DNA from 4 places in the Quadrisphaera sp. DVD1 genome. Region 2 is predicted to be linked to each of the others. Evidence: predicted binding sites of a transcription regulator. Region 2 holds the regulator's gene; each other region holds the start of a gene.
What was found. Region 2 encodes HrcA, which represses chaperone genes, less so after heat shock. Its sites were predicted from a motif close to GNTNGCACTCGGNNNNNCCGAGTGCNANC; they were not measured.
Positions count from the first base shown of each region.

Region 1 (3,377 bases), on a different contig from region 2:
GAGAACGACACCGGTGTCGTCCGGTCCTACAGTGGAGGGGTGGACGCCGACCGCGACCCCGCGCCGTCGCAGCCCCCCGGCCTGTCGGAGCGCGACCGGGCGGTGCTGGAGTTCGAGCGGCGCTGGTGGAAGCACCAGGGCGCCAAGGAGCAGGCGGTGCGCGAGGCGTTCGACCTCTCCGCCACCCGGTACTACCAGGTCCTCAACGCCCTCCTCGAGGACCCGGCCGCGATGGCCGCCGACCCGCTGCTGGTCCAGCGCCTGCGGCGGCTGCGCGACCAGCGCCGCGCCGGGTCGGCGAATTCCGCCCCCGAGAGGGTGTGACTGCGTAGCCTCACGTTCTGTGAGCAGGCGCTACCCCCGCGACGAGTTCGACGCCCCCGTCCCCGAGGACGCGCGGCGCGGCGCGCACCGCGCCCGGCCGAGCCGGATCCTGCCCCTGGTGCCCTCGGCGCTCGTCGCCGGCGTGGCCGGGGTCGTGGCCCTGGGTGCGGTGAACCTCCTGGGCGGTGGTGGCGACGGGGCCACCACCGACCCCGGCACCGCCGTGGTCGCCTCCGAGCAGGCCCCGGCCGCCGTGGTCGAGACCGTGCCCGCCGACGTCCCCGCCGAGCCGGCCGCCCCCGCCGCCGCGGTGGAGGTCGTGAGCGAGCCCGTGGCCGAGGCGGACGAGGCGCCGGTGGAGGCCGACGAGGCCGACGAGGAGAGCGCCGAGCCGGACACGTCCGTGCCGCTGGTCGTGCTCAACGGGACGAAGACGACCGGTCTGGCGGCCAGGGCCTCCTCGGCGCTGCAGCGCCAGGGCTGGTCCGTGGCGAGCACCGGCAACGAGCGCGGCGCGACCGTGCGGTCCACCACGGTCACCTACGCCGACGCCGAGCTCGCGTCCACCGCCGCCGCGGTCGCCGACGACCTGGGCGCGGTGGCGATCGAGGACGCCGACGCCGAGAGCGGCTCGCTCACCGTCGTCCTGGGCCCCGACTGGACCCCCTGACCGAGGCGCGCGCCGGCGTCCTGACCTGCGCACCCGCCCCTGTTCGAGCCTGTGCACGACCCTCGCGCCGGCGGGGCCCGCCGCGCTAGCCTGCTCGCGGTCGAGCAGTTCTGTGTGAGCACGTCCTTCTGCACCTGCACGGGGGGCCGCACGGGGGTCCACGCGGATCCACGCGAACTCTCCAGACCCGGCGCGGGCGAACTGTCCGCGCTGCACCACCGCAGTGATACAGGAGCAAGGACATGGCTCAGGGAACCGTGAAGTGGTTCAACGCCGAGAAGGGGTACGGGTTCATCACCGTCGACGGTGGCCCGGACGTCTTCGTTCACTGGTCCGCCATCCAGATGGACGGCTACCGCTCCCTCGAGGAGGGCCAGGCCGTCGAGTTCGAGGTCGGCACCGGCCAGAAGGGCCCGCAGGCCGAGGCCGTCCGCCTCGCCTGAGGACTCGTCAGCGCGCGAACGGCGTCGTCCCGCGGGAGCGGGGCGGCGCCGTTCGCCGTCTCGGCCCCGTGGGGGTTTGCACTCGGGCGGTGAGAGTGCCAGTCTTGGGACTGGCACTCAGGACACCCGAGTGCCAACCACGACCTGGAGCCAACGCTCCTGGCCGTGCTGGTGAGCCGCTGAGGCCCGGGACGTGACCGGTGCTGGGGCGGCGTCCGTCGCGGGCACCGGCGCGGCCGACACCGCCACCCGTTCCGGGAGGACCATCCGCATGGCAAAGACCATCTCCTTCAACGAGGAGGCCCGCCGCGGTCTCGAGCGGGGCATGAACACCCTCGCCGACGCCGTCAAGGTCACCCTCGGGCCCAAGGGCCGCAACGTCGTGCTCGAGAAGAAGTGGGGCGCCCCCACGATCACCAACGACGGCGTGAGCATCGCCAAGGAGATCGACCTCGAGGACCCCTACGAGAAGATCGGCGCCGAGCTCGTCAAGGAGGTCGCCAAGAAGACGGACGACGTCGCTGGCGACGGCACCACCACCGCCACCGTGCTGGCCCAGGCCATGGTCCGCGAGGGCCTGCGCAACGTGGCCGCCGGGGCGAACCCGATGGCGCTGCGCAAGGGCATCGAGGCCGCCGTCGCCGCGGTCTCCGCGCAGCTGCTCGAGAACGCCGTCGAGGTCGAGACCCGCGAGCAGATCGCGGCCACCGCGTCCATCTCCGCCGCTGACCCGCAGATCGGCGAGCTCATCGCCGAGGCGATGGACAAGGTCGGCAAGGAGGGCGTGATCACGGTCGAGGAGTCGAACACCTTCGGCCTGGAGCTCGAGCTCACCGAGGGCATGCGCTTCGACAAGGGCTACATCTCGCCCTACTTCGTCACCGACTCCGAGCGCATGGAGGCCGTCCTCGACGACCCCTACATCCTCGTCGTCAACTCCAAGATCTCCTCGATCAAGGACCTGCTGCCGCTGCTGGAGAAGGTCACCCAGTCCGGCAAGCCGCTGGCGATCATCTCCGAGGACGTCGAGGGCGAGGCCCTGGCCACCCTGGTCGTCAACAAGATCCGCGGCATCTTCCGCTCGGTGGCCGTCAAGGCCCCCGGCTTCGGCGACCGCCGCAAGGCCATGCTGCAGGACATCGCGATCCTCACCGGTGGCCAGGTCATCTCCGAGGAGGTCGGCCTCAAGCTCGACACCGCGGGCCTGGACCTGCTGGGCCGCGCCCGCAAGATCGTCGTCACCAAGGACGAGACGACGATCGTCGAGGGCGCCGGTGACGCCGACCAGATCGCCGGCCGGGTCAACCAGATCCGCTCCGAGATCGAGCGCAGCGACTCCGACTACGACCGCGAGAAGCTGCAGGAGCGCCTGGCCAAGCTGGCCGGCGGCGTCGCCGTCATCAAGGCCGGCGCGGCGACCGAGGTCGAGCTCAAGGAGCGCAAGCACCGCATCGAGGACGCCGTGCGCAACGCGAAGGCGGCCGTCGAGGAGGGCATCGTCGCCGGTGGCGGCGTGGCCCTCATCCAGGCCGGCAAGACCGCGTTCGACGGTCTCGGCCTGACCGGTGACGAGGCGACGGGCGCCAACATCGTCCGCGTCGCCATCGAGGCCCCGCTCAAGCAGATCGCGATCAACGCCGGTCTCGAGGGCGGCGTCGTCGCCGAGCGCGTGCGCAACCTGGAGACCGGTCACGGCCTCAACGCCGCGACCAACGAGTACGTCGACATGGTGGCCACCGGGATCATCGACCCCGCCAAGGTGACCCGCTCGGCGCTGCAGAACGCGGCCAGCATCGCCGGCCTGTTCCTCACCACCGAGGCCGTCATCGCCGACAAGCCGGAGAAGGCCGCTGCGGCCGCTCCGGGCGGCGACGGCGGCATGGGCGGGATGGACTTCTGAGTCCTGCCTCCTGCGCCACCCGCACCACCTGACCCACCGT
Region 1 is NZ_JBZYWI010000174.1:1,931-5,307, forward strand. Features, by position in the region: gene AC5FZL_RS14945 (DUF3263 domain-containing protein) at 40-324, shown strand; gene AC5FZL_RS14950 (LytR C-terminal domain-containing protein) at 344-994, shown strand; gene AC5FZL_RS14955 (cold-shock protein) at 1,237-1,437, shown strand; gene groL (chaperonin GroEL) at 1,709-3,337, shown strand.
Region 1: a site for HrcA is predicted at 1,547-1,575, ahead of groL (chaperonin GroEL). Genes of this name have one in related genera too.

Region 2 (3,377 bases):
GGGAGAAGTCCGCGACGGCCGCGGCCAGGTGGTCCACGCCCTCCAGCCCCTCCACGACGACGCCCTCGACGCGCAGGTCGTCGCCCCAGACCTTCTCCACGAGCTCGGCGTCGTGCTTGCCCTCGACCCAGATCCGCGACCCGCGCGCGACCCGCGCCCTCGTCCCGGCCACGGCCACCGAGCCGCTCGCGGTGCGCCCGGGAGCCACCGGGCCGCGCGCCGCGGGAGGCGCCACCGGTGGCGCGGTCAGCCGCACCGGGGCGCCGTCGAGGAGGAACCCCGGGCCCAGCGGGAAGCTGCGGGTGCGTCCGCGGCGGTCCTCGAGCACCACCACGTGCACGCCGCCCACCTTCTCCACCCGCACCACGGCGCCGACCCAGCCGGTCTCGACGTCCTCGACGACGAGCCCGCGCTCGGCGGGTGCGTCGGTGGTGCGGGGGCGGGTGCGGTGGTGCGCGGGAGGGGCGCTGCGCACGGCGTCACCGCCCCAGCCGCCGTAGAGGGGTCGGGCCGGGGGGTTGCGCGGCGCAGCAGGCACCGTCCGACGCTACCCGCGCCGCGGCCGACCCGGCGTAGGATTGGCACTCCGCGAACGCGAGTGCCAACCACTGACGACCGCCACGACGGGAGGCCGGATGACCGACGACCGCCGACTGGCCGTGCTGCGCGCGATCGTGGAGGACTACGTCGCCACCCGCGAGCCCGTGGGCTCGAAGGCGCTCGTGGACCGCCACGCCCTCGGCGTGTCGCCGGCCACCATCCGCAACGACATGGCGGCCCTGGAGGACGAGGGGCTGATCGCCCAGCCGCACACCAGCGCGGGGCGGGTGCCCACCGACAAGGGCTACCGGGTCTTCGTCGACCGGCTCTCCGGCGTCAAGCCGCTGTCCCCGGCCGAGCGGCGGGCGATCGAGCGGCTGCTCGGCGAGGCCGCCGACCTCGACGACGTGCTCGACCGCACGGTGCGCCTGCTCGCCCAGCTCACCCACCAGGTCGCCGTCGTGCAGTACCCCTCGCTCTCGCGCTCGTCGGTGCGGCACGTCGAGCTCGTCGAGCTGGCCCCGCGCCGCCTCCTGCTCGTGCTCATCACCGACACCGGCCGGGTCGAGCAGCGGATGGTCGACGTCGGGGCCGAGACCGCCCCCGACCTCGTTCCCGAGCTGCGCGGGCGGCTCAACGCCGCCACGGCCGGACGCCGTCCCGAGGAGGCCGCCGGGGCGCTCGCGGCGCTGCCGGAGGCGTTCCGCCCCGAGGACGCCGGGGCGGTCACCGCCGTGGTGGCCGCGCTGCGCTCCAGCCTGGAGAGCACCCGCGAGGAGCGCATGGTCCTGGCCGGCACCGCGAACCTCGCGCGCGCCGGCAGCGGCTTCTCGACCTCCCTCGGCCCGGTGCTCGAGGCGATCGAGGAGCAGGTGGTGCTGCTGCGCCTGCTCTCGGAGATGGCCGACGACCCGGCCAGCGGGGTCTCGGTGCGGATCGGCCGCGAGATCACGCACTCCGGCCTGGCCGAGGCCTCGGTCGTCAGCAGCGGCTACGGCCCCGGTGGCGAGGTCGTCGCCCGCCTGGGCATCCTCGGTCCGACGAGGATGGACTACCCGACCACCATCTCCGCGGTGCGCGCCGTGGCGCGCTACCTGACCAAGGTGCTGGCCCAGTGAGGCACCTCACCCCGACCTCCGATCGGAGCGACTCACGCCCGTGAGCGACCACTACGCGGCGCTCGGCGTCTCCCGCGACGCCAGCACCGACGACATCAAGAAGGCCTACCGCAAGCTGGCCCGCCAGCTGCACCCGGACGTCAACCCCGGGGAGGGCGAGCGCTTCAAGGAGGTCTCGGCCGCCTACGAGGTGCTGAGCAACCCCGACAAGCGACGGGCCTACGACCTCGGCGGCTCCGGCGGCTCCGGGGGCATGGGCGGCGGCTTCGGCCAGGGGTTCGGCGGCTTCGGCGACATCTTCGACACGATCTTCGGCGGAGGCGGCGCCCGCGGGCCGGTCTCGCGCACCCAGCCCGGCTCCGACGCGCTGATCCGCCTCGAGGTCGACCTGCGCGAGGCCGTCTTCGGCGGCGAGCGCGAGATCACCATCGACACGGCCGTGGTCTGCCCGGTCTGCGACGGCAGCTGCGCCCAGCCCGGCACCCACCCGCAGACCTGCGACGTGTGCGGCGGCCGCGGCCAGGTGCAGCGCACCGCCCGCACCCTGCTGGGCCAGGTGGCCACGAGCTCCCCGTGCCCGGCCTGCCACGGCTACGGGACCGTGCTGCCCTCCCCGTGCACCGAGTGCTCCGGCGAGGGCCGGGTGCGCCAGCGCCGCAGCCTGACCATCAAGATCCCGGCGGGCGTGGACACCGGCACCCGGATCCAGCTGGCCTCCCAGGGCGAGGTCGGCCCCGGCGGCGGCCCCGCCGGCGACCTCTACGTCGAGGTCGTCCAGCGCCCGCACGAGCTGTTCACCCGCCGCGGCGACGACCTGCACTGCACCCTGGCCGTCCCGATGACCGCCGCCGCGCTGGGCACCGTGCTCGTCCTCGACACCCTCGACGGCGAGCGCGACGTCGAGGTGGCGGCCGGCACGCAGCCGGCGGAGGTCATCACGATGCGCGGCCTCGGCGTGACGCACCTGCGCTCCGGCGGCCGCGGCGACCTCCACATCCACGTCGACGTGCAGGTGCCGACCAAGCTCGACGACGAGCAGGAGCGGCTGCTCCGCGAGCTCGCCGTCGCGCGCGGCGAGGAGCGCCCGGACGGCCGTCTGGCCTCCAGCTCCGGCGGGGTGTTCTCCCGGCTCAAGCGGGGCTTCGCCGGCCGCTGAGGCAGCGGCCGGCGCCGGCCGGCACGGGCCGCTGCCTCAGTCGATCCAGAACTGCTCGGTGTCGACGAAGGGCCGCGGCCCCAGGCCGGACTCCCCGTCGGACTCGTCGGGGGCCCAGACGCTGACCGTGTAGGGGCCGCCGCTGGGCAGGTCGGCCAGGCCGACCGAGAACTCCCCGAAGGCGCCGTTCGCCCCGGCGGTCGTGGAGCCCTCGCCGAAGGACGCACCGCCGGGGCCGGTGACCTCCCACAGCAGGGTGCCCTCGAACGCCGTCCCGACGCCGGTGATGCCGACCACCCCGAGCACGAGGTGGGTGCCCTGCTGGGGCTCGACGACCCACACCGGGGCCTGGACGTCGGCCGCGGCGGCCCGCTGCACCGGCCCCTCCAGGCGCACGGCGCCCCAGGCGTCGGCCGGGGCGCCGTCGACGGTGACCGTCACCGGGCCCGAGGTCTGCGCGGCGGCCGTCGCCGTGTGCACGAGCTGCTGCACGGCCAGCGCCGCCAGCTCGGACCCGACGCCGGTGCCGGCGAGGGCGTCGGCCGAGAGGTCCACCGCGAGCG
Region 2 is NZ_JBZYWI010000023.1:11,558-14,934, reverse strand. Features, by position in the region: gene AC5FZL_RS04420 (DUF3097 domain-containing protein) at 1-538, opposite strand, end outside; gene hrcA (heat-inducible transcriptional repressor HrcA) at 636-1,658, shown strand; gene dnaJ (molecular chaperone DnaJ) at 1,699-2,814, shown strand; gene AC5FZL_RS04405 (Gmad2 immunoglobulin-like domain-containing protein) at 2,851-3,377, opposite strand, start outside.

Region 3 (3,377 bases), on a different contig from region 2:
CTCCCCGTGGGGACGGAGGGGTCGGCGTCGCGGGCGTGCTCGACGTCGTTCTCGAGGCTGACCGACTCGTCGCGGTCCCACACGGGCGTGAGGTCGCGGGCGTACTGGATGTCGGAGTTGCTCACGCCGCTGGGGACCATCGGCCACACCATCGCGTCGCGGTGGACGACGAAGTCGACGACGACCGGGCGGTCGTCCACGCTCATCGCCTTGTCGATCACGGCGTCGAGGTCACCAGGGTCCTCGCAGCGCAGCCCCACGCAGCCGTAGGCGTCGGCGAGCTTGACGAAGTCCGGGATCCGCTGGCCCCGCGCCGCGCCGGTGCCGGTGTGCAGGTCGGTGTTGGAGTAGCGCCCGTCGTAGAACAGGGTCTGCCACTGCCGGACCATCCCGAGGCTGGAGTTGTTGATCACCGCCACCTTGATCGGGATGTTGTTGAGGGCGCAGGTGGCGAGCTCCTGGTTGGTCATCTGGAAGCAGCCGTCACCGTCGATCGCCCACACCGTGCTGCCGGGCATGCCGACCTTGGCGCCCATCGCCGCGGGGACGGCGTAGCCCATCGTCCCCAGGCCCCCGGAGTTCAGCCAGGTGCGCGGGTTCTCGTACTTGATGAACTGCGCGGCCCACATCTGGTGCTGGCCGACGCCCGAGGCGAAGATCGTCTCCGGCCCGGAGATCTGGCCGATGCGCTGGATGACGCGCTGCGGCGACAGCGTGCCGTCGTCCGGCTCGTCGAAGCCGAGGGGGTAGGTCGAGCGCAGCTGGTCGAGCTGGCGCCACCAGCCGCCCAGGTCGGCCCGCCGGCCGGCGGCGTGCTCGGCCGCCAGGGCGACGAGCAGCTCGCTGATGACCTCGCGGGCGTCACCGACGATCGGGACGTCGGCCCGGCGGTTCTTGCCGATCTCCGCGGGGTCGATGTCGGCGTGGACGATCGCCGCGTCCGGGGCGAAGGAGGAGAGCACCCCGGTGACCCGGTCGTCGAAGCGCGCGCCGAGGCTGACGATGAGGTCGGCCTTCTGCAGCGCCGTCACCGCCGCCACGGTGCCGTGCATGCCGGGCATGCCGAGGTTGGCGGGGTGGGAGTCCGGCAGGGCGCCGCGGGCCATGAGGGTGGTGACCGCGGGGGCGCCGGAGAGGTCGACGAGCTGGTGCAGCTCGCGGCTGGCCCCGGCCTTGATCACGCCGCCGCCGACGTAGAGCACCGGCCGCTTGGCCTCGGCGAGCATCCGCGCGGCCTCGCGCACCTGCTTGCCGTGCGGCCGGGTCACCGGGTGGTAGCCGGCCAGCTCCACCTTCTCCGGCCACTGGAACGTCGTCATCGCCTGCTGGGCGTCCTTGGTGACGTCGACGAGGACCGGCCCGGGCCGGCCCGTGGAGGCCAGGTGGAAGGCCTCGGCCACGACGCGCGGGATGTCGTCGGGGTCGGTCACGAGGTAGTTGTGCTTGGTGATCGGCAGCGTGATGCCGACGATGTCCGCCTCCTGGAAGGCGTCCGTGCCGATCGCGGTGCTCGCGACCTGGCCGGTGATCGCGACCATCGGCACGGAGTCCATGTGGGCGTCGGCGATCGCCGTGACGAGGTTGGTCGCCCCGGGGCCCGACGTGGCCAGGCAGACGCCGACCCGGCCGGTGGCCTGGGCGTAGCCCTGGGCCGCGTGCCCGGCGCCCTGCTCGTGGCGCACGAGGACGTGCCGCAGCGTGGGGCTGTCGAGGAGCGGGTCGTAGGTGGGCAGGATCGCCCCGCCCGGCAGGCCGAACACCACCTCGGTGCCGGCGCGCTCGAGGGAGCGGACCAGGCTGGCCGCTCCGGTCATCCGCTCGGGCTGCTCGCTGTTCCCTGGACTGCTCATCGGGTTCCTCCCGCGGGGACTGCTGTGGCGTGTGGGCATGCAAAGACCCTCCGGCCCTCGACACGGCGAGGACGGCGGAGGGTCGCGCGCGGCAGGTCGTCAGACGTCGGCGTCAGCTCGCGCGCTGCGCGAGTACTACCCGGACCGTGCCCATGGCGCGACCCTAGACCCGCACCGGCGCGCGTGTCAGCCCCAAGGGCACCCCGTCCCACATCGTGAGACGGGGTGCCCGAGGGGTGGGCACCTCAGTCGCAGACGGCCCCGCCGGACGCCGACCCGACGAGCTTGGCGTACTTGGCCAGCACGCCGCGGGTGTACTTGTGCGGCACCGGCGCCCAGCCCTGCGCGCGCTCGGCGAGCACGGCGGGGTCGACGAGGAGGTCGAGCCGCTTCGTGCCGACGTCGAGGCGGATCCGGTCGCCGTCGCGCACGTGGGCGATCGGCCCGCTGTCCACCGCCTCCGGGGCGACGTGCCCGACGCACAGGCCGGTCGTGCCACCGGAGAAGCGGCCGTCGGTGAGCAGCAGGACGTCCTTGCCGAGGCCCGCACCCTTGATCGCGCCGGTGATGGCGAGCATCTCGCGCATGCCCGGACCGCCCTTGGGGCCCTCGTAGCGGATCACCACGACGTCGCCGGCGGCGATCGTGCCGTCCTCGAGGGCGTCCATGGCGGCGCGCTCGCGGTCGAAGACCCGCGCGGTGCCCTCGAAGACGTCGGACTCGAAGCCCGCGGACTTCACCACGGCGCCGCCGGGGGCCAGCGTGCCGCCGAGGATGGTGATCCCCCCGGTCTTGTGGATCGGGTTCGAGATGGCCCGCAGCACTGCGCCGTCGGGGTCCGGGGGCGCGATGTCGGCGAGGTTCTCGGCGATCGTGCGGCCCGTGACGGTCAGGCAGTCGCCGTGCAGCAGGCCGGCGTCCAGCAGCGCCTTCATGACCACCGGGATGCCGCCGATGCGGTAGACGTCGGCCATGACGTGGCGCCCGAAGGGCTTGACGTCGGCCAGGTGCGGCACGCGGTCGGCGATCCGGTCGAAGTCGGCCAGGGTCACGTCGACCTCGGCCTCGTGGGCGATCGCCAGCAGGTGCAGGACGGCGTTGGTCGAGCCGCCCAGGGCCATCACCACGGAGATCGCGTTCTCGAACGCCTCCTTGGTCATGATCTGGCGGGCGGTGATCCCGTGCGCGAGGAGGTTGACCACGGCCTCGCCGGACTTGCGGGCGTAGCCGTCGCGGACGCGGTCGGTGGCCGGCGGGGCCGCGGAGCCGGGGAGCGACATGCCCAGCGCCTCAGCGGCCGAGGCCATGGTGTTCGCGGTGTACATGCCGCCGCAGGCGCCCTCGCTCGGGCACACCGCGCGCTCGATGGCGTCGACGTCCTCCCGGCTCATCAGCCCCCGCGCGCACGCGCCGACCGCCTCGAAGGCGTCGATCAGGGTGACCTCGCGCTCGCTGCCGTCCGACATCGTCGCCGTGCCCGGCAGGATCGAGCCCGCGTACATGAAGACGCTGGCCAGGTCGAGGCGG
Region 3 is NZ_JBZYWI010000039.1:1,544-4,920, reverse strand. Features, by position in the region: gene AC5FZL_RS06560 (acetolactate synthase large subunit) at 1-1,850, opposite strand, end outside; gene ilvD (dihydroxy-acid dehydratase) at 2,096-3,377, opposite strand, start outside.
Region 3: a site for HrcA is predicted at 1,962-1,990, ahead of AC5FZL_RS06560 (acetolactate synthase large subunit). Genes of this name have one in related genera too.

Region 4 (3,377 bases), on a different contig from region 2:
GCCGCGCCGACCTTGATGACGCAGACGCCGCCGGCCAGCTTCGCCAGGCGCTCCTGCAGCTTCTCGCGGTCCCAGTCGGAGTCGGTGCGCTCGATCTCGGCCTTGACCTGGCCCACGCGGGCCTGGACCTCGGCCGGGTCGCCCGCGCCGTCGATGATCGTGGTGTCGTCCTTGGTGACCACCACGCGGCGGGCGGAGCCCAGCACCTCGAGCCCGACCTGGTCGAGCTTGAGGCCGACCTCGGGGCTGACGACCTGGGCGCCGGTGAGGATCGCGACGTCCTGGAGGATCGCCTTGCGGCGGTCGCCGAAGCCCGGGGCCTTCACCGCGACGGCGGTGAAGGTGCCGCGGATCTTGTTGACCACGAGGGTCGACAGCGCCTCGCCGTCGACGTCCTCGGCGATGATGAACAGGGGCTTGCTGGTCTGCAGCACCTTCTCCAGCAGCGGCAGCAGCTCGGCGACCGAGGAGATCTTGCCCTGGGTGATGAGCACGTGGGCGTCCTCGAGGACGGCCTCCATGCGCTCGGAGTCGGTGACGAAGTAGGGCGAGATGTAGCCCTTGTCGAACTGCATGCCCTCGGTGAAGTCGAGCTCGAGCGCCATCGTGGAGGACTCCTCCACGGTGATGACGCCGTCCTTGCCGACCTTGTCGAAGGCCTCGGCCAGCAGGTCGCCCACGGCCGCGTCCTGCGCGGAGATGGTGGCGACCTGGGCGATCTCCTCCTTGCCGCCGACCTCGCGGGCGGTCTCGAGCAGCTGCGCGCTGATCGCGTCCACCGCGGCGTCGATGCCCCGCTTGAGGGCGGCCGGACCGGCGCCGGCGGCGACGTTGCGCAGGCCCTCGTGGACCATCGCCTGGGCCAGCACGGTCGCCGTCGTGGTGCCGTCACCGGCCACGTCGTTGGTCTTGGTGGCGACCTCCTTGGCCAGCTGGGCCCCGAGGTTCTCGTAGGGGTCCTCCAGCTCGACCTCGCGGGCGATGGTCACCCCGTCGTTGGTGATGGTGGGCGCCCCCCACTTCTTGTCGATGACGACGTTGCGGCCGCGGGGGCCGAGCGTCACCTTCACGGCGTTCGCGAGCGCGTCCACGCCGCGCTCGAGCGCGCGCCGGGCTTCGTCGTTGAACAGCAGCGTCTTGGCCATGTCTGACTACCTCGATCTGGTTCGGGAGGTGCTGGGCTGTGCGCGGACGGCGGACGCCCCGGGGCCCGGTGCGTACCGGGCCGCCGGGGCGCGCCGTTCAGGGGCCGGGGCGGCGGCTGGCGCCGCTCTCCGGCCGGTGGATCACTGGGTGACGATGGCCAGCACGTCGCGCGCAGAGAGCACGAGCAGCTCCTGGCCGCCGTACTTGACCTCGGTGCCGCCGTACTTGGAGTAGATGACCTTGTCGCCGACGGAGACGTCCAGCGGGACGCGGTTGCCGTTGTCGTCGATGCGGCCCGGGCCCACGCTCAGGACCTCGCCCTCCTGGGGCTTCTCCTTCGCGGTGTCCGGGATGACCAGGCCGGAAGCGGTCGTCTGCTCGGCGTCGAGCGGCTTGACGACGATGCGGTCTTCGAGCGGCTTGATGGAGACCGACACGTGCGGACCTCCCCTTCGCTTGTGAGGGTGGTGCTCTGACAGCGGTTCAGGTGGTGCGATGTCTGCGCCGCGCTGCGGTGCCGTCCGTCGTCGCGGTGCCGGCCGGCGCCGCCGCAGCAGCTGGCACCCTCACGGGGAGAGTGCCAGTGCGACTCTAGGACCGGCGTTAGCACTCGGTCAACCGGAGTGCCAGCCACCCGGGTGCTCGGGCGTGCGAGGATCGGGGCGTGGACGCAGCAGGGCTCTCGGCGCTGCTGACGCCGGAGGGCTGGGCCCTGCTCGAGGCGCTGCCGCCCTACCGCGAGGACGCCGCGATGGGCCTGGCCGAGCGCCTGCGCGGCGAGGGCGTCGACCCGGCGCTGGTGGCCGCGGCCCTGACGCAGTCCCGGCTGCGCGCCCGCGCCGAGAGCAAGTTCGGGCCGTTCGCCGCCGGCATGCTCTTCACCGTGGAGGGCCTGGCCCAGGCCACCCGGCTGGAGGTGGCGGCCCGGCACGCCCAGCGCTTCGCCCTGGCCGGCGTCGAGCGCGTGGCCGACCTGGGGTGCGGCATCGGCGGGGACGCGATGGCGCTGGCCGGCCTGGACCGCCGGGTGCTCGCGGTCGACCGCGACGAGACCACCGCCGCCGTGGCCACGGTGAACCTGCGCCACTGGCCCGAGGCCCAGGTGCGCCAGGCCGAGGCGATGTCGGTGGACCTGTCCGGCGTGGACGGCGCCTGGCTGGACCCGGCCCGGCGCACCGCCAGCGGCCGCCGCGTGCTCGACCCCCACCGGGCCTCCCCGCCCTGGGACGCCGTGCTGGAGGTCGCCCGCGCCGTGCCGGCCACCGGCGTCAAGCTCGCGCCGGGCATCCCGCGCGACCTCGCCCCGCCGGGAGCAGAGACCCAGTGGGTGTCGGTGGACGGCGACGTGGTCGAGGCGGCGGTCTGGTTCGGGCCGCTGGCCCGCCCGGGCCTGCGCGCCAGCGCGCTGGTGCTGCGCGACGGCGGGGCCACCGAGGTCGACGACGTCGGGATGGGCACCCCGGACGCCGTGCGCGACGCGTCCGGCGTGGGCACCTACCTCTACGACCCCGACGGCGCCGTCGTGCGCTCGGGCCTGGTCGGGCAGGTCGCGGCCCTGGTCTCCGGGCGGCTGCTGGACCCGACGATCGCCTACGTCACCTCCGACGTCCTCGTGCGCACGCCCCTGGCGCGCGCCCTCGTCGTCGAGGAGGTGCTGCCCTTCGGGCTCAAGGCCCTGCGCACCCGGCTGCGCGACCGCGGCGTGGGCCGGGTCGAGGTGCTCAAGCGCGGCAGCGCCCTGGAGGTCGAGCAGCTGCGCCGCCAGCTCCGCCTGTCCGGGCCGGGCGAGGCCACCGTGGTGCTGACCCGGGTCGCCGGCCAGCAGAGCGTGGTGCTGGCCCGCCCGGTCGCCCGCGCGGCGCCGGCCTGACCCGCTCCGGTTGCGCAGCGTGACGGAATCCCCACCTGTGGAGAACACCTGGGGAGAACTGCCGGAACGGTCGGTGACGCCCCCTAGCGTGGGCCCGTGATCACGACCCGCGAGGTGGCGCTCCTCCGGCTGGTCGCCCAGCGCCTGGCCGGTCCCGCGTGCGGCTCCGCCGCCGAGACCGTGCGCTGGATGGGCGCCGTCCAGGCGCAGGACGAGCGCAGCGCCCGCACCGCCGTCGCCCTGCGCACGCGCGAGGGCACGGCGGCGGCGGTCGCTGCGGCGATGGACGCCGGCGAGGTGGTCCGGTCCTGGCCGATGCGCGGCACGCTGCACCTGGTGTCGGCCGAGGACCTCGGCTGGA
Region 4 is NZ_JBZYWI010000067.1:10,378-13,754, reverse strand. Features, by position in the region: gene groL (chaperonin GroEL) at 1-1,145, opposite strand, end outside; gene groES (co-chaperone GroES) at 1,287-1,583, opposite strand; gene AC5FZL_RS09510 (class I SAM-dependent methyltransferase) at 1,811-3,016, shown strand; gene AC5FZL_RS09505 (winged helix DNA-binding domain-containing protein) at 3,113-3,377, shown strand, end outside.
Region 4: a site for HrcA is predicted at 1,749-1,777, ahead of groES (co-chaperone GroES). Genes of this name have one in related genera too.